One region of the Streptosporangium sp. CA-135522 genome, then DNA from elsewhere that is predicted to be linked to it. Evidence: predicted binding sites of a transcription regulator. Region 1 holds the regulator's gene; each other region holds the start of a gene.
The links. The regulator LexA, encoded in region 1, represses DNA repair genes until DNA is damaged. The targets are predictions, from matches to a motif close to TCGAACANNTGTTCGA.
Positions count from the first base shown of each region.

Region 2: a site for LexA is predicted at 1,629-1,644, ahead of ACQPYK_RS14760 (SAV_6107 family HEPN domain-containing protein). Genes of this name have one in related genera too.
Region 3: a site for LexA is predicted at 4,369-4,384, ahead of ruvC (crossover junction endodeoxyribonuclease RuvC). Genes of this name have one in related genera too.
Region 4: a site for LexA is predicted at 3,037-3,052, ahead of recA (recombinase RecA). Genes of this name have one in related genera too.

Region 1 covers NZ_CP192026.1:7,816,362-7,823,680, forward strand. The annotation lists gene ACQPYK_RS36905 (vitamin B12-dependent ribonucleotide reductase) at 1-2,135, opposite strand, end outside; gene nrdR (transcriptional regulator NrdR) at 2,221-2,682, opposite strand; gene ACQPYK_RS36915 (LysM peptidoglycan-binding domain-containing protein) at 2,967-3,296, opposite strand; gene lexA (transcriptional repressor LexA) at 3,569-4,279, shown strand; gene ACQPYK_RS36925 (GTP-binding protein) at 4,434-6,407, opposite strand; gene leuS (leucine--tRNA ligase) at 6,596-7,319, opposite strand, start outside.
Region 2 covers NZ_CP192026.1:3,111,420-3,118,738, forward strand. The annotation lists gene ACQPYK_RS14745 (arsenate reductase family protein) at 1-106, opposite strand, end outside; gene ACQPYK_RS14750 (YbaK/EbsC family protein) at 174-653, opposite strand; gene ACQPYK_RS14755 (L,D-transpeptidase family protein) at 773-1,567, shown strand; gene ACQPYK_RS14760 (SAV_6107 family HEPN domain-containing protein) at 1,889-2,335, shown strand; gene ACQPYK_RS14765 (PP2C family protein-serine/threonine phosphatase) at 2,442-3,575, opposite strand; gene bldD (transcriptional regulator BldD) at 3,806-4,300, opposite strand; gene ACQPYK_RS14775 (universal stress protein) at 4,572-5,480, opposite strand; gene ACQPYK_RS14780 (amino acid permease) at 5,477-6,901, opposite strand; gene arcC (carbamate kinase) at 6,997-7,319, opposite strand, start outside.
Region 3 covers NZ_CP192026.1:6,662,901-6,670,219, forward strand. The annotation lists gene secD (protein translocase subunit SecD) at 1-1,299, opposite strand, end outside; gene yajC (preprotein translocase subunit YajC) at 1,387-1,755, opposite strand; gene ruvB (Holliday junction branch migration DNA helicase RuvB) at 1,982-3,040, opposite strand; gene ruvA (Holliday junction branch migration protein RuvA) at 3,132-3,752, opposite strand; gene ruvC (crossover junction endodeoxyribonuclease RuvC) at 3,749-4,336, opposite strand; gene ACQPYK_RS31815 (GNAT family N-acetyltransferase) at 4,438-5,595, opposite strand; gene ACQPYK_RS31820 (cation:proton antiporter) at 5,642-6,916, opposite strand; gene ACQPYK_RS31825 (YebC/PmpR family DNA-binding transcriptional regulator) at 7,029-7,319, opposite strand, start outside.
Region 4 covers NZ_CP192026.1:2,516,445-2,523,763, reverse strand. The annotation lists gene rny (ribonuclease Y) at 1-468, opposite strand, end outside; gene recX (recombination regulator RecX) at 905-1,813, opposite strand; gene recA (recombinase RecA) at 1,827-2,930, opposite strand; gene ACQPYK_RS11970 (hypothetical protein) at 3,211-3,516, shown strand; gene ACQPYK_RS11965 (DUF3046 domain-containing protein) at 3,550-3,744, opposite strand; gene ACQPYK_RS11960 (AraC family transcriptional regulator) at 3,824-4,702, opposite strand; gene ACQPYK_RS11955 (glycoside hydrolase family 35 protein) at 4,802-6,514, shown strand; gene ACQPYK_RS11950 (carbohydrate ABC transporter permease) at 6,592-7,319, opposite strand, start outside.

The DNA.
Region 1 (7,319 bases):
GCGGCCTTCTCCTCGGTCTTCTTGCCCGCGACCGAGAGCGGCTGGCCGACCTTGCAGTTGTCGCGGTAGACGGCCAGCGCCTTCAGGCCGAGCTTCCAGCCCTCCATGTAGACCTGCTCGATGTCCTCGACCGTCGCGGACTCGGGCAGGTTGACCGTCTTGGAGATGGCGCCGGACAGGAACGGCTGGGCGGCGGCCATCATGCGGACATGACCCATCGGGGCGATCGCCCGCTCGCCCATCGCGCAGTCGAACACCTCGTAGTGCTCGGGCTTGAGGCCGGGGGCGTCCACGACGTGGCTGTGCGCCGCGATGTATTCGACGATCGCCTCGACCTGCTCCTCCGGGTAGCCCAGCTGCCGCAGCGCGCGCGGGATCGTCTGGTTGACGATCTGCATGGAGCCGCCGCCGACGAGCTTCTTGAACTTGACCAGGGCGAGGTCGGGCTCGATGCCGGTGGTGTCGCAGTCCATCATCAGGCCGATGGTGCCGGTGGGCGCCAGCAGCGAGGCCTGCGCGTTGCGGTAGCCGTTCTTCTCGCCCAGCTTGAGGCACTCGGTCCACTGGCGGGAGGCCTCGGCGTGGATGGCCTTGTCCATGGCCTCCAGCGTGCGCAGGTCGTCGTTGGCCGCGGCGTGCTTGCGCATGACGCGCTTGTGGGCCTCGGCGTTGCGCGCGTAGCCGTCGTAGGGCCCGACCACCGCGGCCAGCTCGGCGCTGCGGCGGTAGGAGGCGCCGGTCATCAGCGAGGTGATGGTGCCGGCGATGGCCCGGCCGCCGTCGGAGTCGTAGGCGTGACCGGTGGCCATGAGCAGCGCGCCGAGGTTGGCGTAGCCGATGCCGAGCTGGCGGTAGGCCCGGGTGGTCTGGTCGATCTTCTCGGTCGGGAAGTCGGCGAAGGTGATGGAGACGTCCATCGCGGTGATGATCAGCTCGGTGATCTTCACGAAGCTCGCGATGTCGAAGGAGTCGTCGTCCTTCAGGAACTTCATCAGGTTGATGCTGGCCAGGTTGCAGGAGGAGTTGTCCAGGTGGAGGTACTCCGAGCAGGGGTTGCTGGCCGTGATGCGGCCCGTCTCCGGGCTGGTGTGCCAGTCGTTGATCGTGTCGTCGTACTGGACGCCGGGGTCGGCGCACTCCCAGGCGGCCGTCGCCATCTTGCGGAACAGCTCCCGGGCGTCGACCTTCTCGATGACCTCGCCGGTCAGGCGGGCGCGCAGGCCGAACTCCTCGCCCTTCTGCACCGCGCGCATGAACTCGTCGGAGACGCGCACGGAGTTGTTGGCGTTCTGGTACTGGACGGAGACGATGTCCTTGCCGCCCAGGTCCATGTCGAAACCGGCGTCGCGCAGCGCGCGGACCTTGTCCTCCTCGCGCGCCTTGGTCTCGATGAACTCCTCGATGTCGGGGTGGTCCACGTCGAGGACGACCATCTTGGCCGCCCGGCGGGTGGCGCCGCCGGACTTGATGGTGCCCGCGGAGGCGTCCGCGCCGCGCATGAAGGAGACCGGGCCGCTGGCCGTGCCGCCGCTGGAGAGCAGCTCCTTCGACGAGCGGATCCGGGAGAGGTTGACGCCGGAGCCCGAACCGCCCTTGAAGATCACACCCTCTTCCTTGTACCAGTCGAGGATGGACTCCATCTGGTCGTCGACGGCCAGGATGAAACAGGCGCTGACCTGCTGCGGCGAGGCGGTGCCCACGTTGAACCAGACCGGCGAGTTGAAGCTGAAGACCTGGTTGACCAGGGCGTGCTTGAGCTCGTGGTCGAAGATCTCGGCGTCCTCGTCCGTGGCGAAGTAGCCGTGCTCGACCGCGGTCCTGGTGTAGACGCCCACCACGCGGTCGACGAGCTGCTTCAGGCTCCACTCGCGCTGCGGGGTGCCCACGGCGCCGCGGAAGTATTTGGTGGTCACGATGTTGGCGGCGTTGACCGACCAGGAGTCGGGGAACTCGACGTCCCGCTGCTCGAAGTTGACCGAGCCGTCCCGCCAGTTGGTCATCACGACGTCACGGCGCTCCCAGCGCACCTCGTCATACGGGTGCACTCCCGGCGTGGTGAAGATGCGCTTCATCTTCAGCCCCTTGCGCAACCGCTTGCCCCCACGCGCGACTGCGCCACTGACCGTTTCCGTCATGACTTCCCCCTTCCGGGGCTCCACAGAGCCCTCGAGTCGGACCACATCAACGCGCCGCTCTTCCCCCGGCGCCCGGGGTTGTGAATCAGTCCTGCTCGACGGAGCGTTCCGCCCGCAGCTGCTTGATCTCGGTTTCGAAATCGGCGAGGGTCTCGAAGCCCCGGTAGACCGAGGCGAATCGCAGGTAGGCCACCTCGTCCAGCTCGCGCAGCGGGCCGAGGATCGCCAGCCCGACCTCGTGGGCCGCGATCTCCGCGGCCCCGGTCGCCCTGATGCTCTCCTCCACGCGCTGGCCCAGCTGAGCCAGCGAGTCTTCGCCCACCGGGCGCCCCTGGCAGGCCCGCCGCACGCCCGCGATCACCTTTTCCCTGGAGAACGGCTCGGTCACCCCGCTGCGCTTGCCGACCATGAGCAGCACGGTCTCCTGCGTGGTGAACCTGCGCCCGCACTCCGGGCACGTTCGCCTGCGGCGGATGGCTCCGCCGTCCTCGGTGGACCGGCTGTCGATGACCCGCGTGTCAGGGTGACGACAGAACGGACAGTGCACGAGCGTCGCCTCCTTGACCCGGCAAGTGGCCCGCCTTCTCCTGCACTTCCACAGCGCTCCCGAAGAGACGCTCGCGCGCACCCCGAATGGTCGAGGTGCGGTAATAGAAACACAATCTATGGTGAAGTGCGTCGATTAAGCCACTAGATGTTGTGGTCCAACGGTAGGAGGGTCGGCGCATGAACGCAAGTTGGGACGGCCCCCTCGAGCGAAGTCGCTGATCAGCGCATCACATTCGCATGGGCCGGGCGTGTCGCCCTTCCGGCGACCCCCTCGCGCCCCCTTCAGCGGACGGAGTCGCCCGGCAGGTAGAGCCGGACCCCGGACCGGATCACGGAGTCGGACAGGCCGTTGAGCTCCATGATCCGACGGACCGTCGGAGCGGGGTCCGCTTCTCCCGTCACGGCGTCCGCGATCCCCCACAGCGTGTCGCCGCCGTGCACCACGACCCACGGCAGCCCCTCATGTCCCCCGCGCCCCCCGGCCGAGGCGGCGTCGATGCGCGCGCCGACCCAGAGCGCCCCCAGGGTGATCAGGGTGAGCAGCGCCACCACCACGATCCGCCCCCGCCGGGTGAGCCGGATCGGCGCACCAGGATATCGAACGTCCCCCACGGGCCCGGGACGCCGCACGGGCGCCCGTCCGGGCCCTCCTGTCGTCACGGTCGCCTTCATGATGGCCCCCACCCCTTCGACCTGGCCGAACACACGTCGAAGAAAGATCGGCGAATCGAACACGGTGTCGATCGAACTCCCGTACGATGTTGTACACCACGCCGCCGCTGATTTCGAGAACGACTCGAACAATTGTTTGAATACGATCTTCAACGGGGGTACGGTCGCTGTGTGCGACACAAGGAATACAGACCGGGAGGCGAGGAGATCGCATGAGCGAACATGACGAGAACGGGTCGGCCGTCAGTGACCTGGCGGTGCGCAGGCGCGACTCCCTCGGCCTCACCCCCAGGCAGCGGAAGATCCTCGAGGTGATCCGCGACTCGGTGCAGCAGCGCGGCTATCCGCCCTCCATGCGGGAGATCGGCGAGGCGGTGCAGCTCACCAGCACCTCCAGCGTGTCGCACCAGTTGACGGCGTTGCAGCGCAAGGGTTACCTGCGCCGCGACCCACACCGTCCTCGCGCGCTCGAGGTGCGTCTTCCGGGCGAGCCGGTGCTGTGGGTCGATCCCGACTCCCGTGACGACGAGACCCCGATCAGCCGTCCCACCGCCGCCTACGTGCCGCTCGTCGGCCGGATCGCCGCCGGCGGCCCCATCCTCGCCGAGGAGAGCATCGAGGACGTCTTCGCCCTCCCCAAGCAGCTCGTCGGCGAGGGCACGCTCTTCCTGCTCCAGGTGACCGGCGACTCGATGATCGACGCCGCCATCGCCAACGGCGACTGGGTGGTCGTCCGCCAGCAGCCGGTGGCCGACAACGGCGACGTGGTCGCCGCGATGATCGACGGCGAGGCCACGGTCAAGACCTTCAAGCGCAAGGACGGCCACGTCTGGCTGGTCCCGCACAACCCGAACTACGACCCGATCCCCGGCGATGAGGCGACCGTCCTCGGCAAGGTCGTGGCGGTTCTGCGCAAGCTCTGAGACGGCACGGCGAAGAAGCGGGCCCCGGATCGCGGGGCCCGCTTCTTTTTTGAGAACTTTCGATCACCTTAGGGCGCTCAGGACCCCTCTAGGGATTTTGAGGCGCCTCCAAGGACGCTCGGTGTGATGCGGGTGACACGAGGGCCGGCCGGCTTCACCGCGCCGTACCGCGCCGCGCGAGATGGAGCAGATACTCCTTTCGGTTGAGCGGGTTGCCGTCCGACCGCTCGCGCATCGGGACCGGGCCGCTGACCGGCCGGTCCCCCGACGTCCGCGACCACCAGACCCCTTCCCCGCGGGAGAGTCCGGGCAGCTGCCGCTCGAACTCGTGCACCCGGCGCGCGGGGATGTCGCCCTTGACCGACCAGACCTCCGCACCTCCGTGGGAGTCCCGGATGTCCGCGCCGAGGGCGACGAGGTGCGCGATGACGGCGTTGAGCACGTCGGCGGGCACCTCCAGCTCGAAGTCGTGGCAGGGCTCGTAGACGCGGGTGCCGGCGATGTCCAGCGCGCGCATCAGGACCAGCGGGGTGAGGTTGCGGAAGTCGGCGGCCGTGGTGATCGGAGAGGCGTAGCCCGTCCGGGTCAGGGTCACGACGCAGTCCGTCACCGCCCAGCCGTGGATTCCCTGCTCAAGCGCGTGCCGGACGGCGTCCTCGATCGCCCGGTGGAAGGGTCGCGGCAGTGAGCCGAGCTCGACCTCCCGCCGGTAGACGACTCCCGGCTCGTCGCCTGGTTCGATGCGCAGCCCGAGGGTCGCGAAGAAGTCGTTGCGGCCGTGCCGGTCGATCTCCTCGCAGGCTTCCCCGACACCCACCGGGCGTTCGACGTGAACCGTCCGGCTCTGCTCGAACACCGCCTCGACGCCGAACTCCTGGGAGAGCGTCTCCGCGATGACGCCCTTCTGGACCTCCCCGTACAGCAGCACCGAGGTTCCCTCGCCGGGTACGGCGCGCGTGTGGATGAGCGGATCCCGCTCGGCGAGGTCCACCAGGGCGGCGTGCAGCCGCGCCGCCTGCTCCGGCCGCTTCGGCCGGGCGAGGGTCTCCAGGCTGGGCGGGGCGAAATGCGAGCGCCCGGCGAGCCCGTCCGGCGAGCCGACCTGGTCGCCGACCCGGATGCCGGGCAGGCCCCACACCTTCGCGATGTCCCCCGCCGTCAGGTGGTGGATGTCCGTCCGCGCCCGCCCGACGACGTGGAGCGCGGTGATCTGTCCGGTGTCCTCGCTGACACCGCCGTCGGCCTCCCGGCGGTACCAGGTGATCCGCTGCCGACTGCGCAGTCCGCCGGAGTGCACGCGCAGATAGGCGATCTTCTCACCGGCGTCGCCGCGTTCGAGGGCGAAGACCGTGCCGCGCAGGCCGTCCTCCCCGGTGACCCGCGCCGGCGGGAGGAGCTGCGCGATCCCGTCGATGAGCGCGTCGACGCCCTGGCCGGCCAGCGCGGAGCCGAAGAACACCGGATGGAGCAGACCGGCGGCGGTCTGGGCGCGCAGTCCCGCCAGGAGCCGCTCGGCCGAGGGGACCATGCCGGCGACGATGTCGGCGAGCAGCGCGTCGTCGCTCTCGGTGAGGACATCCGTCACCCGGGAGCGGAAGCCCGGATCGGCCGGCGAGTTCGGTACGGCGCGCGCGTCGGGGAACCCGGCCCGCCGTACCGTGTTCATGGTGATGATCCGCGCTGCCAGCTTCCGCCGGATGTCCGCCGCAAGCTCCTCGTGACGGGCTCCGGCACGGTCGATCTTGTTGACGAAGATCAGGGTCGGCAGGCGCATCTTCCGCAGGGTCTTCATCAGGACGCGGGTCTGCGCCTGGACGCCCTCCACCGCGGACAGGACCAGGACGGCGCCGTCGAGCACTCCGAGCGCGCGCTCGACCTCGGAGATGAAGTCGGAGTGCCCGGGGGTGTCGATGAGGTTGACCCGCAGAGCACCGACGGTGAAGGAGGCGACCGCGGAACGGATCGTGATGCCACGGCGACGTTCGATGTCGTTCGTGTCGGTCTGGGTGCTGCCGGTGTCGACGCTGCCGAGCCGGTCGATGGCGCCGGTGTCGAACAGCAGGCGCTCGGTGAGGCTGGTCTTACCCGCGTCGACGTGGGCGAGGATGCCGATGTTGACGGTGTGCATGAGTGGTGGAGTCCTCGAAAACTCTCGTCCGGATAGGGCGCTGTGAGGTTTCGAAGACTCGCCGCATCTCATGCTCCTGGTGGTGATCCGTCTGCTGCCGGCATCCTTCCATCAATCGGTTCGGCGTTCGAGCCAATAAATTCGGGCCGATGAATCGGGGCGCCCGCCGTACGGGCGCCCCGGTGACGCTACGGGACGATGTTGACCAGTTTGGGCGCGCGGACGATGACCTTGCGGGGAGCGCCGGACAGGAAGGCCCGCACCTTGTCCGAGGCCAGCGCCAGCGCTTCCAGGTCGGCGTCGGAGATCTCCGGGGAGACCTCCAGCCGGTCGCGGACCTTGCCCGCGACCTGGACGACGCAGGTGACGGAGTCCTGGACCAGCAGGGCCGGCTCGGCCACCGGCCATCCGGCCCTGGCGACCGAGGCGGGGTGCCCCAGCCGCTCCCAGCCCTCCTCCGCGGCGTACGGCGCGATCAGCGACAGCATGACGGCCAGGGTCTCGGCGGCCTCGCGGACGGCCGGGTCGGCGGCGCCGGGACCGGCGTCGATGGCCTTGCGGGTCGCGCTCGTCAGCTCCATCATGCGGGCCACCACGACGTTGAACCGGTGGGATTCGACCAGCTTGGTGACCTCGTCGACGGTCCGGTGGACGACCTTGCGCAGGTTCAGGTCGCCGGTGGCGAAGTCCACACCCGGAGCGGAGGCCGCACCGGCTTCGGCCATGACGCGGAACGCGCGGGCCAGGAACTTCTGCGACGCGGCCGGGGAGACATCGGCCCAGTCGATGTCGTCCTCCGGCGGGCCGGCGAACACCACGGTCAGGCGGACGGCGTCCACGCCGTAGGCGTCGATCTGCTCACCCAGGTCGACGCCGTTGCCCAGGGACTTGGACATCGCCTTGCCCTGGTTG
Region 2 (7,319 bases), 4.7 Mb from region 1:
GGTCGTCCAGATAGCGGCGGACGGTCACCTCCCGGCCCGACTCGGTGAGGGCTGCCAGCGCCGTGCGACTCTTGGAACAGCGCGGGTTGTGCCAGACGGTGGTCATCGATCCTCCTGTGCGGGCCGGGCGGCCGGGACGTCGTGCGCGTGGGCGGCCGCGCCCCGCGAGGCCGTCACCGCTCCACCTGCGCCGGGGTGCCGCCGGTGATGCGGACGAGCTCGGCGAAAGAGGTGGGGAAGACCGTGTGCGGATGACCGGCGGCGGCCCAGACGACCTCGTGCCGTTCGAGCCAGGTGTCGACCAGGGTCCGGAGCGGGGCGGGGTGGCCGATCGGGGCGACGCCGCCGATGACCTGGCCGGTGGCGGCGCGGACGAACTCGGGGGTGGCCCGCTTCACCTTCGCCGCGCCGACGGTCTGCGCGATCAGATCGGTGTCCACCCGGTGGGCGCCGCTGGTGAGGACCAGGAGCGGCTGTCCGTCGGCGTCGAAGACCAGGCTGTTGGCGATGGCGCCGACCTCGCAGCCGAGCTGCGCGGCGGCCGTCGCGGCGGTCGGGGTGGCCTCGGCGAACACGACGATCTCGCCGGAGACCTCGTGCTCTTCCAGGGCCGCGGCCACCTTCTCGATGTTGGGATGCAACTTTTCTGGCACGCGGCCACTCTAAACAGATTGACCATTGATTGCCGCTTCATCACCGGTGGCGGAGACAGGCGAATCATGCGCTATGGTCCCTTGGTTCGGGCATCAGTCATATGAGGGGATGATTTTAGATGGGGGTTGAACGACGGCTCGGAGCGGCCGCGCTCATGACGGCGGGCGCCGTGCTCGTCTCCGCGCTGAGCTCTCCCGGCGTCGCGAACGCCCGGACCGTCGCCTCGGCGGTCCCGGTCGCCGCGGCCGAGGCCGGGACGACCGCGTTCGTCTCGCCCGGCAAGACGCTCAGGATCGGCGCCAAGGGCGCCACGGTGAAGGTGCTCCAGACCCGGTTGAAGGAGCTCGGCTACGCGCCCGGCAAGATCGACAGTCAGTACGGCGGGGCCACCCAGGCCGCGGTCTGGGCCTTCCAGAAGGTCAACGGCATCTCGCCGACCAGCACCGTGGCGAGCAGGACCTGGCACGCCCTGGAGGCGCCGAAGGCGCCGAAGGTGCTGGTGCCCGGCGGCAAGCCGACCCGGGTCGAGATGAACCTCACCACGCAGGTGATGGTCCTCTACGTCGACGGCCGGGTGAAGCTGATCAGCCACACCTCCTCCGGCAGCGGTATCCCGTACTGCGAGACGGCGAACTGGAACGGCAAGGTGCAGCGGTTCTGCGGCAGCGCCCGCACGCCGACCGGCGACTACAAGACGACCTGGCGCAGGGGCGGCTGGCACAAGTCCTACCTCGGCCAGCTCTACAACCCGATCTTCTTCAACGGCGGCATCGCCTTCCACGGCGCGCTGTCGGTGCCGCTGGCTCCGGCCTCGCACGGCTGCGTCCGACTGCCGATGAACGTGGCCGGGATGCTTCCCAGCCTGCTGGGCAAGGACGTTCCGGTGCACGTCCGGGGACGGTTCGTCCGGTAAGCACGCAGGTGAAAGCCCCGGGAGATCGCGATCTCCCGGGGCTTTCGCGTCTCTAGAGAGATCGAACCTTTGTTCGTCGCTTTACTTGACACTGCGAGTGATCGAATTTATGTTCGATGCAATGACGTGGGACTCGCGGATCACGTCCAGGGCGGTCGGCCGTCCCGTGTCGTCACAGGCGACTCGGGGCAGGCCGGGGCGGACGGGGAGAGGGGAAGCTCCTCGTCCGGCCGCCCGGCGAATTTGTCGGTGGGGTCTGCAAGTGTTGACTTCACCGGCGAAGACGCCGGGAGCCGCTTGCGACCTAGGAGGCTGAAGCACATGACCCCTCGGCTCAGCGATTCCAGCGGGCCCCGGTTGTCGCCCACGGTGCGGGCGCACCTGACCGACGCGCGTGACTGCCTGGAAGAGGCCGCCGCCGCCCGGACTCCCGCCACCCGTTACGTCGCCGCCCACCTGGCGGCGCTCAGGGCGGCGGCCGCCGTCCTGGCCGCACGGCCGCGCCCCATGCAGGGCCGCCGGCGCCGGCTGCGCAGCGCCTGGGAGCTGTTGCCCGAGGCCGAGCCACGCCTCGCCGACTGGGCGCCCTATTTCGAGATGAGCGCCGCCAAGCGCGCCTCGGCCGAGGCGGGAATGACCCGTGTGGTGTCGGCGCGGGACGCCGAGGAGCTGATCTCCGAGGCGGAGCGGTTCGTCACCACGGTGGAGAAGCTGCTGGGCGTGCCCACCCAGCCCATGCTGCCCGGCCGCGTCCCCCTCGCCGGCTAGCGCGGGTTCCGCCGGATCTTCCACCTGCCGCAGGCGTGCGGGCGTCCGGACGGCGCCCCTGAGCGCTGGTCGACGGACCTGGGGCGGCCGAGTCCGTCCTCACCGGTCAGGCCGCCGACGAGGTCGCCGGGCGGGCCGCGCGGTGGCGCAGCAGAAGCATGGCGGCGTCGTCGCCCAGCGGACGGCCCACGTGGCGCAACAGGTCGGCGCGGAGGGCGTCCAGGGCGAGCTGCGGATCGGCGCCGTTCAACAGATGCGCCCGGGCGGGAAGCGGATAGAACTGCCCCGTCCCGTTGCGCGCCTCGATGACCCCGTCGGTGTAGAAGAGAACCTGGTTGCCCGGCTCGAACGGGATCTGGTGCGGCACCGGCTCGCTGGCCTTGAGCGAGCCCATGCCCAGCGGAAGCGCCTCGTCCGGGGGATCGGCGAACCAGTGTCCGCCGTCGGCGCCGAGCACCATGGGCGGCGGATGGCCGCAGTTGATCACGGTGATGGACGTTCCCCCGGTGATCTCGGCCAGTATGGCGGTGACGAACTGTTCGCCGGACAGCTCCCTGGTCAGGGCGTTCTCCAGCCGGGCCACCACGCCCTGGAGCTTGGCCTCGTCGTGGGCGGCCTCCCGGAACGCGCCTAGCACCACCGCGGCGGTCTCCACCGCCTCCAGACCCTTGCCCTGGACGTCTCCCACGATGATTCGCACCCCGTGCGGAGTGGTGACCACCTCGTACAGGTCACCGCCGATCCTGGCCTCGGCGGTGGCCGAGGTGTAGGAGACGGCCACGCCGATCCCGGGCCCCGCCCGCCGCGGCACCGGCCGCAGCAGCACGCGCTGGGCGGCCTCGGCCACCGAGCGGACGTCGGCGAGCTGCCGCTCGTGGCGGAGCCGTCCGGCGCTGGCCAGCACGCTGGCCACGGTGACGCCGAGGATCGCGCCCATGGTGATGTTGGTGCGGGGCGACCAGATGATGTCGTTGTAGAGGCCGAGCGCGACGCACAGCGCCAGGGCGATCACACCGACGACCGTGGTCCGGGCCAGCCCGCAGGCCACGCTGGCGAAGGCCGGACCCAGAGCCAGCAGGGGAAGCAGGCCGGCGGTCGGACCGGAGCCGAAGTCGATCAGGGCCACCACGGCCATGACGATGAAAGGCAGGAGCTTCAGGGTGTCTTGGGTCCTGCTGCCTCCGACGGAGGTCAGCAGCCTCAGGAACGCGCGGGTCTTGGTCGACCCCAGGGACGCCATGAGGGCGTCGAGACGGCTCTTCGGGCGCGTTTGAGAGTGATCGTGCCGATCCTCTCCCCCTGCCATGTCCACCACATCTCGTTAAATGCCATGTTTGCCTTTTCCTACCACAGGGACTGTCACCCGGGGCGCGATGCAGGCGATGTTCTAACGAGACGGCAAGATTTCCCGGCGGTGTTTCCCGGCGGTGGGCACGCCGGCCGCCGGCGCACCCACGATCGGACAGGTCGTCAGAAGGACTCGACGGCGCGACGCGCCTCGGGGTCCAGGACGCCCCAGTTGATGAGCTCCTCGGTCAGCTCGGTGGGGGACTTGTCATAGATCACGGCGAGGGAGCGCAGGTCCTCCTGGCGGATGGACAGCACCTTGCCGTTGTAGTCGCCACGCTGGCTCTGGATCGTGGCCGCGTAACGGGCGAGGGCACCCGCCTTCTCCTTGGGAAGCTGAGCAAGACGCTCGAGGTCGATCACAAGCTTCGGCGTCGGGCCCAGCGGGCTCGGGGCAGCGCCACCCGGCAGCAACTCCGAGACCGGCACTCCGTAGAAGTCGGCCAGTTCGGCAAGCTTCTGCACCGTCACGGCGCGGTCCCCGCGCTCGTAGGAGCCGACGACAACCGCCTTCCAGCGTCCACGGGACTTCTCTTCGACTCCGTGCAGGGACAGGCCCTGCTGGGTGCGAATGGCGCGGAGTCGTGCACCCAGCGACTTGGCGTACTCAGACGGCATCGTGTGGCCCCCCGGCTCTGTTATGTACTGCTTTCACTTGATTGTGCTCCCTCGCAACATATGCCCCAACCACCGGGTTGGCGCCTGGGGTAGGCACCTTCGGTGACCGGAGCGTCGGGGTTTACCCGATAACGCCGCGAGGTGTGGTTACGGACAGTGACGGTAAAGCGGTGGGCGGCTAAGGTCAAGCTGATTGGAAAAAAGATGCCGAATCCGATCCGGTGCGGTCCTCCTCAATCGCCACACTTGTCCCACCCCGCATAGTGAACCATCAGGGTTTCCCCTGCTTGACACCGGATCCGGGCTTCTTCGGCGGGTTTCGGGGCAACATCATCACCGGGCACGGCGCGGAGCGTATGATCTTCGAGGAGATGTCGCCGAGGAAGACCCGGCGCAACGGTCCCGTTTCGCTGGAGGCGCAGATCAGCACCGCACCCCCGCAGTCGGTGCCGCCGAGCGCCGCGGCCACGTCCTTGCCTTCCAGCACCTCCACCTCCACCTGCACCCGCCGGTGTCCGCGCGCGGCCGCCTTGAGATCGGCGGCGACCTTCTCCCGCAGCCGCTCCAGCATCTCCCGCTCCATCCTCGCCTGCCGCCCGCCGCTCACCACCAGGGTGATCAGGCGCAGCGGAACACCCATCTGCGCGGCGAGCCCGGCGGCCTGCCGTACCGCCTCGTCAGAGGCGGGGTCGCGCCGGTAGGCCACGGTCAGCCGCCGGATCCCGGCCGAGGACTCATCGCCGTACCCCTTGGGCGCCAGGGCCACGGGCACGGGGGAGGCGTGCAGCAACTGGTCGGCGGTGCTGCCCAGCCGGATGCGGCCTCGGCCGCCCCCCGGGGCCGAGCCGATGGCCACCACGTCGGCCTTGGTCTTGCCGACGAGCTGCACCAGGCCGCGCCCGCTGCCCCGGTTGCCGTGCAGGAGGTAGTCGATCGGCACGTCGTCCACCTCCGACAGCAGCCGTCGCGCCTGGTCGAGGGTCAAGGCGGCCTCCTCGGCCACGTAGGCCCGCCATTCGGCGTCGATCTTGGCCGGGCCCGGCGTGGTCCAGGCGGGTGGGTGGACGTAGGCCACCGTCAGACGGGCTCCGGCCTGTCTGGCCATTCGCACGGCCAGCGCCAGCCCCTCCTTGCCACGTGATTCGGGGATGAAACCGGCGAGAACATGCTCGATCTTCATCGGACGCTCCTGTTGAGGCGGGAATGGCGGTAGCCGTACAGGAAGTAGGCCAGCAGGCCGACCAGCATCCAGATCGCGAAGGCCAGCCAGGTGACTCCGGCCAGCCCGACCATCACGATGACGCAGAAGATCACGCCGAGGACCGGTGTGACCGGGAAGAGCGGTGTCCTGAAGCTGCGGGGCAGGTCGGGCCGGGTGCGGCGGAGCACCAGCACGCCGACGTTGACGATGGCGAAGGCGAACAGGGTGCCGATGCTGGTGGCCTCGGCGAGCTGACCCAGCGGGATGAACCCGGCGAGCACGCAGACGAAGGCGGCCACGATGAGCGTGTTGGCCACCGGGACCTGCCGGCGCGGGTCCACCTTCTCGAAGATCTTCGGTATCAGGCCGTCGCGCGACATCGCGAACAGGATGCGGGTCTGGCCGTACAGGACGGTGAGGACCACGCTGGCGATGGCGACGACCGCGCCGAAGGAGATGATGATGCCCGCCCAGGTGGAGCCGGTGGCCCGGTCGGCGATCAGGGCGAGGCTGGCCTCGGTGGTGTTCGGGTCGAACTGCTGCCAGGGCATGGCGCCGACGGCGGCCAGCGCCACCGCCACGTAGACGATCGTGACGATGACGAGGGAGAGGATGATCGCCAGGGGCAGATCGCGCTTGGGGTTCTTGGCCTCCTCTCCGGCGGTGGAGGCCGCGTCGAAGCCGATGTAGGAGAAGAACACCTGCGAGGCGGCGGCGGTGATGCCGGCGACGCCCAGCGGGGCGAACGGCGTCAGGTTGCCCGTGCTGAACGCGCTGAAGGCCACGATGCAGAAGAAGACGAGCACCACGATCTTGATCAATACGAAGATCACGTTGGCGGTGGCGCTCTCGGACGCGCCGCGCAGCAGCAGCCAGGTGGCCAGCAGGACGATCAGGATCGCGGTGAGGTTGAACACGCCGCCCTGGTCGCCGGGGGAGTGGGTGATGGCGTCCGGCAGCTGCCAGCCGAACAGGTCCCGGAAGAAGTGGTTGAGATACTCGCCCCAGCCGACCGCCACCGCCGCCACCGAGACGGCGTACTCCAGCATCAGGCACCAGCCGCATATCCACGCCACGAGCTCGCCCAGGGTCGCGTAGGCGTAGGAGTAGGAGGATCCGGACACCGGGATCGTGCCGGCCAGCTCGGCGTAGGACAGGGCCGAGAAAAGGGCCGTGATCGCCGCCAGCACGAAGGAGGCCACCACGGCGGGGCCCGCCTTGGGCACGGCCTGGCCGAGGATGACGAAGATGCCGGTGCCGAGGGTGGCGCCGACGCTGAAAAGGGTGAGCTGCCACAGGGTCATGGTCCGGCGCAGCTCGCCGCCCTCGCCGTGGCCGCCCTCTGCGACGATTTCGTCGGCGGGTTTGGTGCGAAACAGCCGATGCGCCACGGAAGCCATCTCTCGTCCCCCTCGACTGGGCCAGTGTGATGATGATCTGTCATGCAGGGGGGACCGGCCAGGCTCCGGCCGCCGAAACGCGGACGGGGCCCGGATCAGAGAGTGCTTTCCAGCGGCCAGGTGGCGTTGGGTGTGACGATCGTGCCGGCCTTCCCCTCCAGTATCTGCTCGGCCTCGTCCAGCTTGCCGATCGCGGCCATGTCGCCGGTCGTCTCCACGAAGCGGCAGGCCGCCTCCACCTTCGGCCCCATCGAGCCGGGCGGGAAGCTCTCCGCGCGCAGCTGGTGGGGGGTGGTGTGGGTGATGTCCTCCTGCAGCGGGGTGCCGAAGTTCCTGGCGACCCGGGGCACGTCGGTCAGCATCATGAAGACGTCCGCCTCCAGCGCCTCGGCGAGCACCGAGCCGGTGAGATCCTTGT
Region 3 (7,319 bases), 1.2 Mb from region 1:
ACCCAGCAGCACCACCGCCTGGTAGGTCAGGACCGAGGCGACCACGAGGCTCAGCACCGAGACGATGCCCAGTCCTCGGTAGTAGAGCATCGAGTAGATGAGCACCAGGCCGAGACCGATCGCGCCGGCGATCAGGCCGCCGCGGAGCTGGTCGGCGCCCAGGGTGGAGGAGACCTCCTCGATCGAGCCCTTCTTGAACTTCAGCGGCAGCGCGCCGAACTTGAGCTGGCCGGCCAGCTCCTCGGCCGTCACCTGGGTGAAGCTGCCGGAGATCTGCGCCCGGCCACCGGTGATGGGCTCCTGGATGACAGGCGCGGAGATCACCACGCCGTCCAGGACCATGGCGACCTGGTTGCGCGGCGGCTGCGAGTTGAAGGCGGTGGTGGTGACCTTCGACCACTGGTTCGGGCCCTCGCCCTTGAAGGAGAGCTGGACGAGCCACTCTCCGGTGGTGGAGTCCACGCCCGCGGTCGCGGTGTCGATCGAGGTGCCGGTCACGGCGGCCTTGTCGAGCACGTATTTGGCGCTGCCGTCCTGGCTGCAGGCGGCGAACTGCTTGGCGGGGTCGTCCTGGGCGCCCTGGCCCTTGTCCTTGGCGCAGTCGAGCGCCTGGAACTGCTTGAGCACCGCCGGGTCGATCCCGGTCGTGTCGACGCCCGCCATCGGGTCTTCGGCCGGTGCCGTCGGCTGCGCCGACGGGGCGGCGCTCTGGCTCGGTTTGGCGGACGGGGAGGGGCTCTTGCCCTTCCTGACCGGCTTGTCCGAAGGCGCGGGCGTGGCGCCCGGGCTCGGGTTGGTGAGCGCCGAGGACAGAGCGCGGCCGGCGGGCGAGCCGGTCGGGCTCGGCGTGGCCGTCTGCGCCGGCTTGGGAGCCTTGGAGGTCTGCTTACCGGTGGCCGTCGGGGAGGCGGACGGCGTCGGCGCCGGGGTGGACATCTGACCGGGAGGCGGCGGCGATCCGGCGGTGACCGCCATCACCTGGCGGAATCTCAGCTCCGCGGTGGTGCCGACCAGCTTGACGACTTCCTCCTGTCCGGCTCCGGGAACGGAGATGACGATGTTGTCGCCGGACTTGGCGACCTCGGCGTCGGAGATTCCGCTGCCGTTCACCCGGTTGCGGATGATGCCCACGGCGAGGTTGAGGCTCTCCTCGGTGGGAGGGGTGCCGTTCGGCGTGACGGGCTGCAGCGTCACTGTCGTGCCGCCGGCGAGGTCGAGGCCATATTCCGGGGTGTATGCCTTGTTCAGGAACATCACCCCGCCCATGGCGAGAATGAGCGCCAGAAGCAGCAGGAGCATGCGCCCCGGCCTGTTCTGGCCGCTGGTCGGTCGGGCCACTGGTCGTCAGTTCTTTCGGCTATAGGGGATGGTCGGTAAGCCTGATCATCACTTCTTCGGCGAGTCCTGGTCGTCGGCGTGCGGCTTCACGGTCTCCGCCACATTGTCGTCCACGACATCGACGTTTTCGACATCTCCATCCTCGACGTCGTCGACCGGGGTCAGCACACGGCCGATCGCGGCCTTGATCCAACGGGTCTCGACGCCGGGGGCGATCTCCAGGATCACGTCGTCGGCGTCGATCGCCACCACGGTCGCGAAGAGCCCGGTCGTGGTCATGATGCGGGTCCCCGCCGACAGGGAGTTCTGCATCTGGGCCTGCTCCTGCTGCCGCTTGCGCTGCGGCCGGATGAGCAGGAAGTAGAACACCACGACCATTAGAGCGATCATGATGAGGCTCGAGTAGTTGCCGCCCATGGGGCCGCTCCTTACGCTTAAGAATGACCGGCCTGCGCCGGACGTCGTATACGGCCACGCCGCTCAGCACGTCAGCCTACACAGCCAGCCAAGCCACGGAGTTTAGGCGAGCTGTTAGGAGCGCGGCAACGAGGTCACGAACAGGCACGCAGGGAAGTTCCCATTTCGATACCGTTGTCACCGATCTGTGATCAACTTTGTACGATTTCCCCATCAAACCCCAACGTCAGACGGGGCCCGGATCATCCTCAAGATCGACGATCATCGAGGCTCCGAACGCGTCCGGCGGCGGTGTCAGCCCCAGGTGGATCCACGCCGCGGCGGTCGCGACCCGGCCCCGCGGAGTGCGCGCCAGCAGGCCCTGACGGACCAGGAACGGCTCGGCCACCACCTCGACCGTCTCCGGTTCCTCCCCCACCGCGACCGCCAGCGTGGACAGCCCCACCGGACCGCCCCCGAACTTGCGCAGCAGCGCTTCGAGCACGGCCCGGTCCAGCCGGTCCAGCCCCTCGGCGTCGACCTCGTAGAGGTTCAGCGCCGCCGAGGCGACGTCCCTGGTGATCACACCGTCGGCCCGCACCTCGGCGAAGTCGCGGACCCGGCGCAGCAGCCGGTTGGCGATGCGGGGCGTGCCCCTCGACCGTCCGGCGATCTCGCGGGCCGCGTCGCCGGGAAGCTCCAGGCCGAGCAGGCGCGCGGAGCGGTGCAGCACCTGCTCCAGCTCGGCGACCTCGTAGAAGTCCATGTGCGCGACGAAGCCGAACCGGTCACGCAGCGGCGCGGGCAGCAGCCCGGCCCTGGTGGTGGCCCCGACGAGGGTGAATGGCGCGACCTCCAGCGGGATCGCGGTCGCCCCCGGCCCCTTGCCCACCACGATGTCGACGCGGAAGTCCTCCATCGCCAGATAGAGCATCTCCTCCGCCGGACGGGCCATCCGGTGGATCTCGTCGATGAACAGGACCTCCCCCTCCGAGAGGGTCGACAGGATCGCCGCGAGATCGCCGGCCCGCTCCAGCGCGGGTCCGGAGGTGATCCGAAGAGGCACGGACAGCTCTGTCGCGATGATCATGGAGAGGGTCGTCTTACCCAGTCCGGGCCCGCCGCTCATCAGGACGTGGTCGGGCGGCCGGTTGCGGCGCAGCGCGCTCTGCAGCACCAGCGACAACTGCTCGCGCACCCGCGCCTGGCCGATGAACTCCTCCAGCCGTTTGGGCCGCAGGGCCGCCTCGATCAGCCGCTCGTCGCCCTCGGCGTCCGGCGACACCAGATCCCGCTCGAAGCTCACGCCGGTTCACCTTCGCTCACGCGGGCGGAACCGGCCTCGCCGGGGCCGCCTCGACTCTCTCCGTGCGGGATCCGCATCCTGGCGCCTGTTCTCATCGGACGCTCAGCGCGCGAAGCGCGGCCTTGAGCAACACCGCGACCTGCGGAGAACGACCCTCCGCCACCTCGACGTCGGCCTGGGGGGCCACCGCGGCGACGGCCTCGTCGGCGTCCCTGGCCGAATAGCCGAGGCCGACCAGGCCGGAATGCACCTGGTCTCGCCAGGCGGGCACCGGCGCGCCGCCGTTGAGTGCGGCGTTGACGGCCTGTTCGGGCGTGCCGAGCTTGTCCTTGAGATCGACGATGATCCGCTGGGCCCCCTTGGGCCCCACCCCGGGCACCCGGGTCAGCGCCTTCACATCCGCGCTCGCCACGGCCATCCGGAGCGCGTTGGGGGTGTGGACGGCCAGCATCGCCAGCGCGACCTTGGGGCCGACGCCGTTGGCCGTCTGCAGCATCTCGAAGACGCCGCGCTCGTCGTCGCTACCGAAGCCGAACAGCGTCAGCGAGTCTTCCCGGACCACGAGCGAGGTCGCCAGGCGGGCCTCCTCGCCCACCCGGAGCGTCGCCAGCGTGCCCGGCGTGCAGTGCACCAGCATGCCCACCCCGCCGACCTCGACCACCGCGCCGTCGGGCGCGACCGCGGCCACCCGTCCCCGCACCGAGGCGATCACTGTGTGGTTCCTCTCGAATATCCGGCCCGGCCCCGCCCCCGGAAGTAGGCGGCGGCGGTCGTCGTCGGCTCGGTCCTGGTCTTGGCCACGGCCTCGGCCAGCCGGTTCTGCGCCCCGCCTCGCCACACGTGGCAGATCGCGAGCGCGAGCGCGTCGGCGGCGTCGGCGGGCTTGGGCATCTCCTCCAGCCGCAGCAACCTGGTCACCATCGTGCCCACCTGCCGCTTGTCGGCCGTGCCGCTGCCGGTGATGGCGGCCTTGACCTCGGAGGGCGTGTGCAACGCCACCGGCAACCCCCGGCGGGAGGCGCACAGGATCGCCACGGCGGACGCCTGCGCGGTGCCCATCACGGTCCTCAGGTTGTGCTGGGCGAAGACCCGCTCCACGGCCACCGCGTCGGGCCGGACCTCGTCGAGCCACCGCTCGATGCCCGCCTCGATCGCCACCAGCCTGACCCCGATCTCGTCGTCGGCCGGGGTCCGGACGACCCCGACCTTGACGAGTCTCAGCGGCGCTCCGGGCCGCCCCTCGACCGCGCCGAGCCCGCACCTGGTCAGCCCCGGATCGACCCCCATCACCCGCAGCTCGGGCAACCGCACCGACACGCCTCCGCTCGCCGAACACCTGTTCGGTGCCCGACTCTACCGCGTGGGAGCACCTCTCGCACGGTCACCCGGCATCGCCGTCAGAAGTAGTCCAGCATGTACGGCTTGGCGTGGAAGGCGGTGTCGAGGGCGTCGTCGTCGTCCGCCGGGCCGGTGAGGATTCCCGAGCGGCGCAAAGTGGCGGCCGGGACACCGGCGAACAGGGCGGAGAAGGCACCGGCTGTGAAGACGGGGCCGGCGTCCGGAGGGGTCCCGGCGGGCTCGGCCGTACCGGATCCACCGGAGACGGACAGGCGCCAGGGGCCGGAGTTGGCGGGACGCTGGGGGTCGTCGATCCGGATCACGGTGTCGAGGGTGACACCCGCCGGGAAGCCGCGCGCGGCGACGGCCGGGGCGAGGTCGACGATGCGCGACATCCAGCGCGTCTGCCCGACCTCGTCCCTGGGACGGTCGCCGATCAGCCAGAAGACCGGGTCGTCGGGAGCGACGACCGCGTGGACCGACTTGACGACCGACGCGGAGGAGCCCACCAGCGACCACAGCGCCCGGGCGGTCGCCTCCGATCCCGCGACGAGGTTGGAGACCCTGATGCCGTCGTCGTCCCAGTGGTAGACCACGAAACCGTCGTCGGCCAGGTAGAGGAAGTCGTCCTTCTCCTCCAGGCACAGGCGCCAGGCGCTCTCGTCCCTGACCAGGGGGCCGCAGGCGCGGGTGGCGGCGTGGACGCGGCCGAGGATCGCGATCACCTCGGAGGCGTCGCCGGGCCCCATCCGGCGGACCTTGACCTGTTCGGTGGGCCTGATCGTGCGCAGGGCCTCGGCGGACAGGGTGGCCCGGTGCATGGCTCCGGCGTGCTCCCAGCCCAGCGACCGGTAGATGTGGGTGGTGGCCGGGTAGAGCGCCGAGATCGGATGGCCCAGGGCCGCGCAGCGGTCGATGGTGGCCTGCATCAGGATCCGGCCGACGCCGCGCCCGCGGTCCTCGGGGGCGACCGTCACCGAGGCGACGCCGCCCATGGAGATCGGCCTGCCGTGCCACCACTGCGTGAAGTCGTGGATCCGGCTGGTCGCGACCAGCCGGGGGCCGTCGACGACCCCGAGGTATCTCCCCCCGGCCATCACCGAGGCCGTCATCGCCCGCCACCTCTCCTCCTCCGGGGCGGGGACGGGCCCGAAGGCGCGCCTGCGGTTGTCCAGTACCGCGTCGAGGTCGTCGACGGTCAGTTCGCGTAGCTCCACAACGTCCCAACTTAGGCAGAGGCTTCGGGCAGGGGCGAACCGGCCCCTACAGATGCCGGGCGGCGGGCTCGATGCCGGTGTCCCCCACCTTGGCGCGCAGGTGGTCGAGACGCGCCATCATCGGTGTCGCCGTGACGCCGTGCAGGATGAGGGAGACCAGCACGGTGAAGGCGACCACCGCCCAAAGCTCCTCGGGGGGCACGCCAAAGTCGGCCTGGCCGAGGGCGTAGGCGAGATAGAACAGCGAGCCGATGCCGCGGATGCCGAAGAAGGCCGTCACACCACGCTCGCGCGGCCCCGCCGGGCCGCCGAGCTGGGCGATCCACCCGGTCAGCGGCCGGATCACCAGCAACAGCGCGAGGCCGACGGCCGCGCCCCGCCAGGTGAGCGCGGCCAGGCCGCCGGTCGCCACGAAGCCGCCCAGCAGCAGGATCAGCCAGGCGGTGAACAAACGCTCGATCTGCTCGATGAAGCCGTGCAGCACGCCGTTGTAGCCGTGGGTGCGCTCGGCGGCCCTGATGGTGCACGCGGTCACGAACACCGCGATGAAGCCGTATCCGTGCGCCAGCTCGGTGAGGCCGTACGCCAGGAGCGTCGCGGCCAGCGCCACGAAGCCGTCCCGGTGCTCGGCGAGCCGGAGGTCGGACACCCGGGCGCGGAAGAACAGCCGGCCCAGCAGCTTTCCGGCCAGTAGGCCGCAGAGCACGCCGGCTCCGCATCGGTAGAGCAGATCCACCAGCGCCCACTCACCGGCCCATCCGAACCCTCCGGCGGTCGCCATCGCGATGGCGGCGAATACCAGGGGGAAGGCCAGGCCGTCGTTGAGCCCGGCCTCGGAGGTGAGGGTGAAACGGACCTCGTCGTCGTCCTTCTCCGAGTCGACGGGCTCGCCGACCTGCACGTCGGAGGCGAGCACCGGATCGGTCGGGGCGAGCACCGCGCCCAGGAGCAGCGCCGCGGCCGGCGGCCAGCCCAGCAGGACGCCGGCGACGCCGGCCACCGCCACGACGGTCAACGGAAGCGTCCACCCCAGCAGGCGCCAGGTGGAGGCCCAGCCGCGCGCCCCGAAGGGACGGTTGATCGCGAGCCCGGCGCCCATGAGCGAGATCAGCACGCAGACCTCGGTGATGTGCTCGACCAGCGCCCGGTGGGCCACGGGGTCGGGCCTGGGCAGGTCCAGCGGCAGGAGGTAGAGCAGGGCCCCGCCGATCAGGCAGGCCAGCGGCAGCGAGAAGGGCCGGCGGTTGAGCAGCCGGGGCAGGACCGCGGCCAGGAGGGCGCCGGCGCCCGCCACCGCGAAGATCAGATCAGGATTCCCCATCGTCCGCCTGATCTGCCCCGTTTCTAGGGAAGAAACCCCTTCAGGCAGGGCGAAGTCCTCATAAGACGACGAAACGCCCGCCTCCGGTAAGAGGCGGGCGTTCCGGAGCCGGTCAGGCGTCGAGCTTCTCCAGGACCTCGTCGGACACGTCGAAGTTGGCCCAGACGTTCTGCACGTCGTCGCTGTCCTCCAGGGCGTCGATCAGCCGGAAGACCTTGCGGGCGCCGTCCTCGTCGAGCGGGACGTTCATCGTCGGCAGGAAGCCGGACTCGGCGGAGTCGTAGTCGATCCCGGCGTCCTGCAGGGCCTTGCGGACCGGGACGAGGTCGGTGGCCTCGGAGACGACCTCGAACTGGTCGCCCAGGTCGTTGACCTCCTCGGCACCCGCGTCGAGGACGGCGGT
Region 4 (7,319 bases), 5.0 Mb from region 1:
GGCGACCCGGTCGAGGTCCTCGCGGCGGTCGGCCAGCTTGGTCTCCGTCTCGGCGAGCTTGCGCGCCCGGTCGGCCTGGCGCCTGGCCTCCTCGTCGAGGCGCTGTTCCCGCTCGCCCAGCCGGTTCTCCCTGCGCTCGAGGTCGGAACGCAGCTCCTTGAGCTCGTACTTCAGCACCCGGCTCTCCGCCTCCGCCTCCTTGCGCAGCTCGGCGGCGGCCTCGACGGTGGCCTCGGACCTGCGCAGGACCTCCTCGGCGTCACTCTGCGCTCTGGTGCGGATCTCGGTGGCCTCGCGTCTGGCCTCCTCCAGCGCGGCCTGGATCTCGGCCTCCTGCTCGGGGGAAGGACCGGTCGGCCGGCCGGCGGCTCCACCGGTGCGACGCAGCAACACGATCAGTGCGGCTATCGTCACCACGGCAAGCACCGCAACCGCCCCCGCCAATGTGACGACCACAACCGGATCCATGCGCGCCCCGCCCTCCTCGCGTCGCAGATATCAAGCACGCGAGGGTCACACGCACGGCACGGAAAGTCCAAGCGCTGGCGCCACCAGGACAGATATCAACACGGCGGCGACGACGCACCGGCCATTCCCGCCGGCACCTCGCCCGTCCGTATCCGTCAAGCCCGCTCGTCCGTAATTCACCGTTATGACAATCCGCACTGCGCGGAGTAACTCCTCACTGCCGTCGAGGTTAAGCGTCAAAGAGGTAACGGGCAAGCAAAGCCCCGTTGGGAGCCGCTTAAACATGAGGAGCCGATGTTTCTTTCCTCACCGCCTCGACAGAACCCGGTGAAGGCGGGTGACCCCCGGCGTCACCGGGGGTGACGGCACCGGTCTCATGGGTCAGGACATCACTTGAGGACCGGTTTCCCGGTAAAACATCGCCGACATGCTTTTGCTAGTCAGGCGGGTAATCCAGCTCCTCCGAAAATGCGGGACTTTCCGCCTCTTCGTTCTCAAGTGCCTCACGGACCACGCGAAAGGCCAGACCCGGACCGTATCCCTTCCGGGCGAGCATGCCGGCCAGCCGCCGGGTCCTGGTCGCCGGCTCCAGACCCCGCGTCGAGGGGAGCTTGCGCGCCACGAGCCTGCGCGCCGTCTCCGCCTCCTGCTCCGGGTCGAGCTGCTCCACCGCCTCCTTGACGGTGTCTTCGTCCACCCCGCGGTGACGCAGCTCCGAGGCGAGGGCCCTGCGGGCGAGACCTCGCCCGGAGTGGCGTGAGCTCACCCATGCCGCGGCGAACGCCTCGTCGTCGATGAGCCCGACCTCGGAGAACCGCTCCAGCACGGCCTCGGCCGCCTCCTCGGGCACCTCACGCTTGCGCAGCGCCTCGGCGAGCTGGGCACGGGTGCGCGGCGCCATGGTCAGCAGCCGCAGGCAGATCGCGCGTGCCACCGCCTGCGGGTCCGCGGCGGGCCCCTGGCTCGCCGGAGATCCCTCGACCGGCCCGTCGGGCAGGAACCCCGCGGAGGCGCCCCGGGACCGCTTCGCGCCGCGACGCGAACCGCGACCGCCCCGGCCCCGGCTATCCCCGCCGGAGCGCTCTCGCGCCCCCGCTTCGACGTCGTCTCCGAAGGCGGGCCCGCCGTCCGGGGCGAAGCCGGCGTCTCTTCCCGGGGCCGAGCCGCCGACTTCCTCCGAGCCGAACGCCTCCCGGTCGCCCGGCCGATCCCGGCGGGAACGCCGTGATCGACCACTCCCCCGCCTGCCCGTCCCGGAGGATCCCGCCTCCGGCACGTCCGGCCAGGCGCCCCAGTCCCGCGGCCCGGCCGCGTCGGCCGGACCGGAGTCAGGTCCCGTCGTCATCGATCGATCCGGCTCAGACGTCACCCGGCTTGGGGGTGGCCGCCTTGGGACCACGGCCGGAGGCGGCCGGAGCCGGAGCGGGAGCCGCGGCGGCCGGAGCCGGGGTGGCCGGAGTGTCGAGGCGCGGGCCGATGCCGAGCTTCTCCTTGATCTTCTTCTCGATCTCGTTGGCCATGTCGGGGTGGTTCTTCAGGAAGTTGCGGGCGTTCTCCTTGCCCTGCCCGAGCTGGTCGCCCTCGTAGGTGTACCAGGCGCCGGACTTGCGGACGAAGCCGTGCTCGACGCCCATGTCGATCAGGCCGCCCTCACGGGAGATGCCGACACCGTAGAGGATGTCGAAGTCGGCCACGCGGAAGGGCGGGGCCATCTTGTTCTTGACGACCTTCACCCGGGTGCGGTTGCCGACCGCCTCGGTGCCGTCCTTCAGCGTCTCGATGCGGCGGATGTCGAGACGGACCGAGGCGTAGAACTTCAGCGCCTTTCCACCGGTCGTGGTCTCGGGCGAGCCGAACATGACGCCGATCTTCTCGCGGAGCTGGTTGATGAAGATCGCGGTGGTGCCGGTGTTGTTGAGCGCGCCGGCGACCTTGCGCAGCGCCTGGGACATCAGGCGGGCCTGGAGACCGACGTGGCTGTCGCCCATCTCGCCCTCGATCTCAGCCTTGGGCACCAGGGCCGCGACCGAGTCGATGACCAGCAGGTCGACGGCGCCGGACCGGATCAGCATGTCGGCGATCTCCAGCGCCTGCTCACCGGTGTCGGGCTGGGAGACGAGCAGCGCGTCGGTGTCGACGCCCAGCTTCTTGGCGTATTCCGGGTCGAGGGCGTGCTCGGCGTCGATGAACGCCGCGATGCCGCCGGCTCGCTGGGCGTTGGCCACCGCGTGCAGCGCGACGGTGGTCTTACCCGAGGACTCGGGACCGTAGACCTCGACGATGCGGCCGCGCGGGAACCCGCCGATGCCCAGCGCCACGTCGAGCGCGATGGAGCTGGTCGGGATCACTTCGATGGGTGCACGGGTCTCGTCGCCGAGGCGCATGACAGAGCCCTTGCCGAACTGACGCTCGATCTGGGCGAGCGCGGTCTCAAGCGCCTTCTCGCGGTCGTTAGCCGCCATGGGAGCCCCCTGAAGGGTCGCGGGTTGAATCGGTTGCCAGAAAGCTACGGGGTGCCACCGACATTTTCTGGAGAGCACGCCACGAGTGGCGGCGTGTCCAATATAGCCGAACGATTGTTCGATCGTGGCTCAACGGCACCGGGCGTTCCCTGCGCGACACGAGTCACAGGAGGCGGCCGATCCCTCCTCGGGGAGACATTCCCGGGCATTCGTCCGGAGCTGTTGTCATCCGGCTGAGCTGGGGTGATGCTGAAGGCACAACGATCCCGAGGTGCCCGACGTGACCGCCCCGTTCGTCCAGCAACGCCTGGCCCACCTTGAGTCGCTGGCCGCCGGACTGCGCGGTCGGGGGCTGATGTGCCGCATGCTCGGAGCCGGGAATCCGGTGCTGTGGGTGTGGCATCCGGGCAACGGGCGGCAGACCATCGTCTTCGCCAGTCCCGCCGGGGACGGCTGGCTCTTCCTGTGGGCGCCGGACGGCCAGGAGAGCGCCGAGGACCCCGGCCGTGCGGCCGGTCTGGTCGGGAAACTGCTCGACGGCACGCCTAGACCGAACACGCCGGACATACCGGACACGTCGGTCTGACCTGCTCGGGCCGGTCCGGGGCCGGTGGGCCCGTCAGCGCAGCCGGGCGGGAACGTCGGACACCCCGCACACGGCCCGCCAGACGTCCTTGGCCGCGAAGCCGTCGGCCAGCGCCTGGTTCACGGTCCGGCCGCCCAGATCGGCGATGATGTAGTCACGGGCCCACGACTCCGCGTACGAGTCACCGAAGTGCAGTTTCATCCGGTTCCAGAAATCCGACAGGCGCATCCTCCAAGTGTGGCGCCTTCCCGCCATGCTCATGACAGGCGGACCCGCGGCCGGGACGTCCCGTGGCGACGTCCGGACCTCAGCCGATGAACCCGCGTGACCGCTGCTCCCTGAAGACGCTGGGCGCCGATCCGACCCGCCGGGTGAAGATGCGCGTGAAGTAGGCCGGGTCGTCGTAGCCGACGCGTCGCGCGATGGAGGCGACCCCGAGGTCGGTGCCCGCGAGCAGGTCCTTGGCGCGGGTCAGCCTGATCGACAGGACGTAGTCCTTGGGGCTGCAGCCGGCGCTCCTGCGGACGGAGTCCCGCAGCTCCGCGACGGTCATGCCCATCCGCCGCGCGTGCTCGGGGATGGTCAGCGGCAGGCAGGCGTCCCTGGCCAGGCTCTCCAGCACGGGGTGGCCGTTCGGATCCCGGTCCGCCCGGCCGCGGCGCAGGGCGACGAGCAGTTCGTGCACGGCCGCCGAGGTCTCGACCTCCACGTGCGGCCCGCCCTGCCGGCACACGGTCGCCATCTTCTTGACGAGGTGCTGTACGGCCTCGGCCGAGGACAGGGGGACGACCGGCTCCTGCCGGTCGATGAAGCCCAATTCCCGGTAGGCGTCCGTCGCGGGGCCGGTGAAGTCCACGAAGCACTCCGACCAGCCCGGTTCGTACGGGCCGTAGTGGTGCACGACCCCCGGGTACAGCCACAGCAGGACCGGGGCCCGCACGTCCACGGGCGGCCGTCCGTCAGAGGAGAACCAGCCCTCTCCGGACAGGATGACCACCGCGACGTGGTGTTCGAGAACGCGGGGGCCGACGGCCGGCAGGCGTCCCTGCTGCATGCCCACGCCCAGGCAGGTCAGGCCCAGCCGCCGATGGGCGGGGCTCGGCGTCAGGTAGTGCCACCAGTGGTCCCAGTGCTCCTGACCCTCGGTCCACTCGATCGGTCCAACAGGCCGCCGCGAATTGTCCATGGCCTCCCCCGGCTCCGGTCGGCAGGCTTGCGGTGCTGACTTGGGGGATCGTAGTGAAGCCCGATGACGATCCCGTCACGAGATGGAAGGGATCGGTTGATGCGTGAGTTCTCGATCACAGATGGGGAGTTCCTCCTGGACGGCGCGCCGTTCCGGCTGCTGTCCGGGGCCGTGCACTATTTCCGGGTGCACCCCGCCCAGTGGGACCACCGGCTGGCGATGGTGCGCGCGATGGGCCTGAACACGGTGGAGACCTACGTTCCGTGGAACCTGCACGAACCGCGGCCGGGCGACTTCAGGCGGCTGGACGAGTTGGGAGACTTCCTGGAGGCGGCCGCCCGCCACGACCTCCTCGCGATCGTGCGGCCCGGGCCGTACATCTGCGCGGAGTGGGAGAACGGCGGCCTGCCCGCCTGGCTGACCCACCTGGTCGGCGCGCGGGTCCGCACGAGCGACGCCGCCTATCTGGAGCGGGTCGACCACTGGTTCGACCAGCTCGTCCCCAGGATCGCAGAGCACCAGATCACCCAGGGGGGAAATGTGATCATGGTGCAGGTGGAGAACGAGTACGGCTCCTACGGATCGGACTCCGGCTACCTGCTCCACCTCGTGGACCTCCTGCGCGACTCGGGGATCGAGGTTCCCCTGTTCACCTCCGACGGGCCGGAGGACCACATGCTGACCGGTGGCACCGTGCCCGGCGTCCTGGCGACCGTCAACTTCGGCTCCGAGCCGGAGGCCGCCATCGCCGCCCTGCGCCGCCACCGTCCGGACGACCCGGTCGTGTGCATGGAGCTGTGGCTCGGCTGGTTCGACCACTGGGGCAGCGATCACACCGTCCGCGACGCGGCCGACGCCGCCGACACGCTGGAGCGGCTCCTCAAGGCGGGCGGCTCCGTCAACATCTACATGGCCCACGGCGGGACCAGCTTCGGCACCTGGGCGGGGGCCAACCACGACGGGACCTACCGGCCCACCGTCACCTCCTACGACTACGACGCGCCGATCTCCGAGGACGGCAGACCCACCGAGAAGTACTGGCGGTTCCGGGAGATCCTCAGCCGCTACAACACCGCGCCGGAGCCTCCGCCCGCACCTCCCCTCCTCCCCCCGTCCCGGGTGGAGATGACCGGCTCGGCCGCCCTCTTCGACGTGTTGCCCGCCGGCTCGGCCGTGTCTCCCATGCCGCCGTCCTTCGAGGACCTCGGCCTCGTCCACGGGCTGGTCCGCTACGGGGTGGACGTGCCCGGGCCGCGGCGGCCGTACCCCCTGACCGTGGACGGGTTGCACGATCGCGCCCACGTCTACGTGGACGGCACGCGCGTGGCGACCCTGTCGCGGGACGGTGACGCGTCGGTGGAGGTCGCCGGCCCGGCCAGGGTCGAACTGCTGGTGGAGTCGCTCGGGCGGGTCAACTACGGCACACGGCTCGGGGAGCGCAAGGGCATCGTGGGCGGGATCCGGCACGAGCGGCAGTACCTGCACGGCGTGAGCGCCCAGGCCCTGTCACTGGAGGAGCTCCCCGCGATCTCTTTCCGGGAGGGCGCGCGGTGCGCGGCGCCGGCCTTCTTCCGCGGCTCGCTGCAGGTGTGGGAGCCCGCCGACGCCTTCCTGGCCCTGCCCGGGTGGGAGCACGGCCACGTGTGGGTCAACGGCTTCGGCCTGGGCCGCTACTCGGCCCGCGGGCCGCAGCACACCCTCTATCTTCCCGGTCCCGTGCTGCGTCGGGGCGCCAACGAGATCGTCGTCCTCGAGCTGGACGCCGTGGGCGATCCGGTCGTCGAGATCCGCGCCTCGCCCGACCTCGGCTGATCCGCCCGCGCGGAGGCCGTACGCGCACGAGCGGCACACGCGAGGGCCCGGCCGAGCGGCCGGGCCCTCGCGCCCTCCTACAGCTTGACGCTTCCGGCGGCCAGATCGGCCTTCCAGAAGCGCTGCAGCGCGACGAAGGCCAGGATCACCGGGATGATCGAGATGAGGGAGCCCGTCACCACGGCGTCCCGCAGGAAGCCGGTGCGGATGCCGTTCCACTTCGCCAGCCCCAGGGTGATCGGCCAGAGCGACTGGTCGTTGAGCACCATCATCGGCAGGAAGAAGTTGTTCCAGATCGCGACGAACTGGAACAGGAACAGGGTCACCAGGGCGGGAGCCATCAGGCGTATCGCCACGGTGGAGAAGATGCGCAGCTCGCCGGCGCCGTCGATGCGGCCCGCCTCCAGCAGTTCGTCGGGAACGGCCGCCTCGGCGTACGCCCTCGCCAGGAAGACGCCGAACGGGCTCACCATGCACGGCAGCAGCATCCCCCACATGGAGTTAAGCAGCCCGATCTCGCCGAGCAGGAGGTAGAGGGGAAGGGTGAGCAGCGGGGTCGGGATGAGGACGGCGCCCATGATGACCGCGAACACCGCGCCGCGTCCCTTGAAGGGATACTTCGCCAGCCCGTACCCGGCCATGGCGGCCAGCAGCGTGGCGCCCAGGGCTCCCCCTCCGGCGTAGACCAGGGTGTTGAGCAGCCATCGGGGATAGAGCCCGCCGTCCTGGGACATCAGCCGGTCGAGGTTGTCGCCGATACCGATGTGCCCGAACCACAGTCCGGGCGTGTCGAACAGGTCGCCGC